3 regions of the Phytopseudomonas flavescens genome follow, and region 2 is predicted to be linked to each of the others. Evidence: predicted binding sites of a transcription regulator. Region 2 holds the regulator's gene; each other region holds the start of a gene.
The links. Region 2 encodes FliA, which starts transcription of late flagellar genes. Its sites were predicted from a motif close to CTAAAGTTTNNNNNNNNNNNGCCGNTAA; they were not measured.
Positions count from the first base shown of each region.

Region 1: a site for FliA is predicted at 1,078-1,105, ahead of FHR27_RS27420 (methyl-accepting chemotaxis protein). Genes of this name have one in related genera too.
Region 3: a site for FliA is predicted at 737-764, ahead of FHR27_RS16870 (methyl-accepting chemotaxis protein). Genes of this name have one in related genera too.

Region 1 is NZ_JACBYV010000001.1:901,966-904,167, forward strand. Features, by position in the region: gene FHR27_RS03890 (amino acid permease) at 1-930, shown strand, start outside; gene FHR27_RS27420 (methyl-accepting chemotaxis protein) at 1,185-2,202, shown strand, end outside.
Region 2 is NZ_JACBYV010000001.1:2,241,614-2,243,815, forward strand. Features, by position in the region: gene FHR27_RS09835 (protein phosphatase CheZ) at 1-83, opposite strand, end outside; gene FHR27_RS09840 (chemotaxis response regulator CheY) at 103-477, opposite strand; gene fliA (RNA polymerase sigma factor FliA) at 629-1,372, opposite strand; gene fleN (flagellar synthesis regulator FleN) at 1,369-2,199, opposite strand.
Region 3 is NZ_JACBYV010000001.1:3,773,439-3,775,640, forward strand. Features, by position in the region: gene murJ (murein biosynthesis integral membrane protein MurJ) at 1-115, opposite strand, end outside; gene rpsT (30S ribosomal protein S20) at 379-654, shown strand; gene FHR27_RS16870 (methyl-accepting chemotaxis protein) at 816-2,202, shown strand, end outside.

The DNA.
Region 1 (2,202 bases), 1.3 Mb from region 2:
TTCTGGTTCTCTATCATCAAGGTGGTGGCGATCATCGGCATGATCCTGCTCGGCTGCTACCTGCTGTTCAGCGGCGCAGGCGGCGAGCAGGCATCGGTGAGCAACCTGTGGAGCCACGGCGGCTTCTTCCCCAACGGCATTTCGGGGCTGGTGATGATGATGGCCATCATCATGTTCTCGTTCGGCGGCCTGGAGCTGGTGGGCATCACCGCGGCCGAAGCCGATCAGCCGCGAACGGTGATCCCCAAGGCGATCAACCAGGTGGTCTATCGCATCCTGATCTTCTACATCGGCGCGCTGACCGTGCTGCTGTCGCTGCATCCCTGGGACGATCTGGTGGCGACTCTCACCGCCGGTGGCGACTCCTACGGCAGCAGCCCCTTCGTGCAGATCTTCTCGCTGATCGGCAGCGACACCGCTGCGCACATCCTCAACTTCGTGGTGCTCACCGCGGCGTTGTCGGTCTACAACAGTGGCGTGTACTGCAACAGCCGCATGCTCTACGGCCTGGCAGAGCAGGGCAATGCGCCCAAAGCGCTGCTCAAGGTCGACAAGCGCGGTGTGCCGGTGCTGGCGATCTTCTTCTCGGCGGCCTTCACGCTGGTCTGCGTGGTGGTCAACTATCTGGTACCCAAGAGCGCCCTGGAGCTGCTGATGTCCCTGGTGGTCGCCGCGCTGGTGATCAACTGGGCGATGATCAGCCTGGCCCACATCAAATTCCGCAAGGCCATGCAGGCCAAGGGCGTCGAACCGTCGTTCAACGCCTTCTGGTTTCCCTTCGCCAACTACCTGTGCCTGGCGTTCGTGCTGTTCATCCTTGGCGTGATGCTGTTCATTCCGGGCATTCGCATGTCGGTGTTCGCCATCCCGTTCTGGCTGCTGTTCATCTGGGGCTGCTTCCAGCTGCGCCAGCGTCGGCTCGCTCGGTAGCCGCCTGGCTACCCGCAACACCCGCAGTGCAAGGCTGCGGGTGTCATTTGTGCCATCTGCTGCCGCGCTGCAACCTTTTGTTGCGCTACAGCAAACCTCTCAGTGAACCTGCAGGTATAGTGGCAAATTAATGGCGCTGTCTTTTTGCTAAGGGTTTTTGCCCGTTGGCCGATGACCTTTCTGGAGCCATGAGTAGCGTCGCCATGACGGCGCTCGAGCACTGCAATCTATAAAAATAAATGGAGCCGCTTAGGATGTTGCATTCTGCCACTCGACTGTTCGTCGACCTTTCCGTAGGCAAGAAACTTCTGATGGGCTTTGGCCTGGTGCTGTTGCTGACCGTTGCCGTGACCGGCAGTGGTTTCGTCGCCGTGCAGGCGGTGATGACGGGGCACGCCCAGTCCCTCGGGCTGTCGACCATCGACGCGCAGATACTCGGTGCGCGGCGCATGGAGCGCGATTACGCCATCAGCCACAGCGAAGCCGATGCGCAGCGCATGCGTGAGCAGCTCGCCAAGGTGCGTGCCGGCCTGGCCGAGCAGATAGCCAGTGCCACCCCCGCCGAACGTGAACGTCTGCAGGCCATGGACACCGCCACCGCGGACTATCTTCAGCAGTTCGACGCCAGCGTGCAGCAGCAGGCTCGCGCCAGCGAAGCCCGTACCCAGATGGGCGAAGCGGCCCAGGAAGCGCGTAGTCAGTTCGAGATGATCGAGCTGGGCATGTACGACGCCGTGCGTGAATTGCGCCTGGCCGGCGACCAACTGCGCGGCAGCGACCCGCTGACCCTGGCGGAAACCGCCTCCAACCTCAGCAAGCGCATGCTCGAACTGCGCGGCCACGAAAGCCAGTTCATCATCGATGGCTCGCCGGCTGCGCTGGAAGACTGGAACTTCGTCAGTTACGACCTGCAATCATCGGCCAGCGGCCTGATGGTGTGGCTCAACGACGATCAGAAGCGCGCGATCGAGGCCGCCCTGCTGGCGCTTGGCACCTACCAGCAGGCGTTCACCAATTTCCAGCAGCTCTACGAACAGAGCAAGGCCAGTGATGCCGCCATGCTCCAGCAGGCCGATCAGGTGCTTGCGCTGGCCGAACAGGCCAAGAACATCGAAGAGCAGAGCATGAACGATGACAGCCGCAGCGCCATGTTGCTGCTCGGCAGCATGGGCGGCGCGGCCGTGTTGATCGGCCTGTTCGCGGCGCTGAGCATCAGCCGTTCCATCGTCGCACCGCTGCGCCAGACCGTGGCCTTCGCCCAGCGCATCGCCG
Region 2 (2,202 bases):
TGTTCGAGGCTGTTGACCAGTTGGCGGGCATTGCTTTTCAGGGTCGACTCGAGGTCGGCCTCTTTTGAATCATCGTGTTCCATAACAACCTCGCGGCAGACATCAGCCGTTGACCCGCTCGAAGATTTTCTCGATCTTTTCCTTGAGCACCTGGGCAGTGAATGGCTTGACCACATAGCCGTTCACACCGGCCTGGGCGGCCTCGATGATCTGATCACGCTTGGCTTCTGCCGTAACCATCAGCACGGGCATCTGCTTGAGGCGCTCGTCGGCACGCACTGCGCGCAGCAAATCGATGCCACTCATGCCCGGCATGTTCCAGTCGGTCACCAGGAAGTCGAAGCTACCGCTCTGCAGCATCGGCAATGCGGTGGTGCCGTCGTCGGCCTCCGCGGTGTTGGTGAACCCCAGATCACGCAAGAGGTTCTTGATGATCCGTCGCATCGTCGAGAAATCATCGACGATGAGGATTTTCATGTTCTTGTCCAAGTCGACCTCCGTACAGTCCTAAAACGCCTCGGCATTCCAAAGCGCTTATAAATCGTGAAACCGGCCTGGCGGAACGCCGCAAACCTATTGCGCCCGGCTTTGCTGCGTCCACTGTGTATGTCCAGCGCCTGAAATTTCCCTATGCGCGCCATTCCACCAACCGCGCGCGTAAACGCGCGGCACACTGACTGTGCAATTGGCTGACCCGCGACTCACTCACTCCCAGTACCTCGCCGATTTCCTTGAGGTTCAATTCCTCGTCGTAATACAGCGACAACACCAACCGCTCACGCTCCGGCAGGTTGCTGATGGCATCCACCAGCGCGGCCTGGAAACGATCGTCTTCCAGTTCATGCGATGGCCCATGGTGCAAAGAATTCGTGTCTTCCTGCAGTCCGCCGCTTTCGCCTTCCTGCAACAGGTCGTCGAAACTGAACAGGCGGCTGCCCAAAGTGTCGCCAAGAATGCCGTAGTAATCTTCGAGACTCAATTGGAGTTCGGCAGCAACCTCCTGATCTTTAGCGTCTCGCCCCGTTCTGGCTTCGATTTTTCTGATTGCGTCGCTGACCATACGGCTGTTGCGGTGTACCGAACGCGGTGCCCAGTCGCCCTTGCGGACCTCATCGAGCATGGCGCCACGAATGCGAATGCCGGCGAACGTCTCGAAACTGGCGCCCTTGCCGGCGTCATATTTGCGCGATGCCTCGAGCAGACCGATCATCCCGGCCTGGATCAGATCATCCACCTGCACGTTGGCGGGCAACCGCGCCAACAGGTGATAGGCAATGCGCTTGACCAACGGCGCGTAACGTTCGATCAACTGATGCTGTGAATCTCGTGCTGTTGCCTTGCTGTACATACGGAGTCCAGAGGCTGTCGTCATACAGCCGTGTCTGCAGTCGGTTGTTGCACCAGGCGCTCAACGAAGAATTCCAGATGGCCTCGCGGATTGGCCGGCAGTGGCCACGCATCCACCTTCTGGGCAATCGCCTTGAACGCCAGCGCGCACTTCGAGCGAGGGAACGCCTCATACACCGCACGTTGTTTCTGTACGGCCTTGCGTACCGATTCGTCGTACGGCACCGCGCCCACGTACTGCAGCGCGACATCCAGAAAACGGTCGGTCACCTTGGTCAGCTTAGCAAAGAGATTACGGCCTTCCTGCGGGCTGTGCGCCATATTGGCGAGCACCCGGAAACGGTTCATGCCGTGGTCACGGTTGAGGAGCTTGATCAGCGCGTAGGCATCGGTGATCGAGGTGGGTTCATCGCACACCACCACCAGCACTTCCTGGGCGGCGCGCACGAAGCTCACCACCGAGTCGCCGATACCGGCGGCGGTATCCACGATCAGGACGTCGAGGTTGTCGCTGATGTCGCTGAAGGCCTGGATCAGGCCGGCGTGCTGCATGGGCGTGAGCTGCACCATGCTCTGGGTGCCGGAGGCCGCGGGAACGATACGAATGCCGCCAGGCCCCTGCAGAACCACGTCTCGCAGTTCGCACTGGCCGTCGATGACATCGGCCAGGGTGCGCTTGGCCGTCAGGCCGAGCAGCACGTCGACGTTGGCCAGACCGAGGTCGGCATCCATGAGCATTACGCGCCGACCGAGATCCGCCAACGCCAGCGACAAATTCACCGACACATTGGTCTTGCCAACGCCGCCTTTGCCGCCGGTCACCGCGATCACCTGTACGGGATGCATACCCATGTT
Region 3 (2,202 bases), 1.5 Mb from region 2:
CCGAGGCGATGCCCGCCCCGAAGATCCGCGCCATGATGGTGTCCCGCACGAAACCGAGAATGCGCGACAGCATGGTGATGGAACTGACCGCGGCCAGCGACTTGAGAAGATTCATTCGGCAGGGATGCTCTATCGACGATTACAGGGCCCACTACGCGCAACGCCCGTCGCACGCCAGCAACAGACCGCGACACCGCACGAAGGTGCGGCGCCACAAGTGCGGGCCGGGAGTGTAGAATCGCCGGCCCGATAAAGCATCCTTTCTTGCAACGGCTCTACGACGACTGACCAAGGATCGACCTTGACAAGTGCTTCGCTCGCCTGCATGATTCGCGGCCTTATTTGTCTGTAACCCCTTAGTTTTCGAGGAGCTTGACGGTGGCCAATACACCTTCTGCCAAAAAACGCGCAAAACAGGCTGAGAAGCGTCGTAGCCATAACGCCAGCCTGCGCTCCATGGTTCGTACCTACATCAAGAACGTAGTCAAGGCTATCGACGCCAAAGACCACGAAAAAGCACAAGCTGCTTACGTTCTGGCTGTGCCTGTTATCGACCGTATGGCCGACAAAGGCATCATCCACAAGAACAAGGCCGCTCGTCACAAGAGCCGCCTGAACGGTCACGTAAAAGCACTCAGCCAAGCTGCTGCTTAAGCGTCCCGTTTCGTGAAAAACCGACCTCAGGGTCGGTTTTTTATTGCCTGAAGAAAAGTACGATCAACGACCCCCGGACCATTTCAAGCCCGCGAGAACCCTGCCGATACCCTCAACATCGTCCGCTGCATGGTGCGCGGATAACGGAAAGGATGTCTGCTATGTGGTCGAGAGGATTGGATATAGGAAAGCGCGCCGGCCTGGCATTCGCATTGCTGGCAGCCCTGCTGCTAGGGCTCGGGCTTTTCGCGCTGTCGCAGATGAATCGCATGGACAGCGCCTCGGACCAGATCCGCGACAACTGGTTACCGTCACTGATCACCGCCGAAGGCCTGGCCACCAACATAGGCCGCATCCGTGCCCTGACGCTACGCAGCGTACTACTGACCGACGAAGCCGAACGGCAGAGCACCCTCGGCACCATCGACGGCCTGGTGAAGGCGGTTCCGGGACAGTTCGACGCCTACGCCAAACTGGTCAGCTCGCCCCAGGAGCAGGCACTGCTCGATCAGCTTCATAAAGCCTACGACGAATACTCCAACCTGCAGCAGCAGGTAGTCGGCGCGGCGCGCGCCGGGCGCATCGACGAAGCCACGCGCCTGGCCAATGGCCCGCTGTCCACCTATGCCGACGGGCTGGCGGCAGCGATCAAGAGCATTTCCAGCTTCAATAATGACGGCGCCATACAATCCACGGACGCCAGTCAGGCCGCCTTCGATGACGCACAACAAATGGTCATCGCCACCCTGGTCGCCAGCCTGGCACTGACCGTACTGCTGGCCGTGGTGCTGACCCGCAGCATCGTCGTGCCACTGGGCGAATCGCTGCGCGTCGCCGAAGTCATCGCGGCTGGCGACCTGACGCAAAGCATCCAAGTGAAGGGCACGGATGAGCCGGCTCGCCTGATGACCGCCCTGCAGGTCATGCAGAAGAACCTGCACGCCGCCATCCAGAGCATTTCCGACTCCTCGAACCAGCTGGCGTCCGCCTCCGAAGAACTGCATGCGGTCACCGAAGACTCCACGCGCGGCCTGCATCAGCAGAATACCGAAATCGAACAGGCCGCCACCGCGGTCAACGAGATGACTGCCGCCGTGGAAGAAGTGGCGCGCAACGCGGTAAGCACCTCGGAAGCCTCCCAGGCATCGAACAGCACAGCCCTGAGGGGCCGCGAGCAGGTACGTGAAACCGTCGAGTCGATCAGCCAGCTGACCCGAGACGTAACCGCCACATCCAGTGAAGTGGAACAGCTCGCCGAGCGGATTCGCGAAATCAGCAAGGTGCTCGACGTGATTCGCTCCATCGCCGAGCAAACCAACCTGCTCGCCCTCAACGCAGCCATCGAAGCGGCACGAGCCGGCGATGCCGGGCGCGGATTCGCCGTGGTCGCCGACGAGGTTCGCGCACTGGCGCACCGCACTCAGCAGTCGACCCAGGAAATCGAGGGCATGATCGGCGGCATTCAGGTGGGCACCGAGAAAACCGTCGCCGCCATGCAGAACAGCAATGACCGGGCACGCTCGACACTGGAAGTAGCGAAAGGCGCAG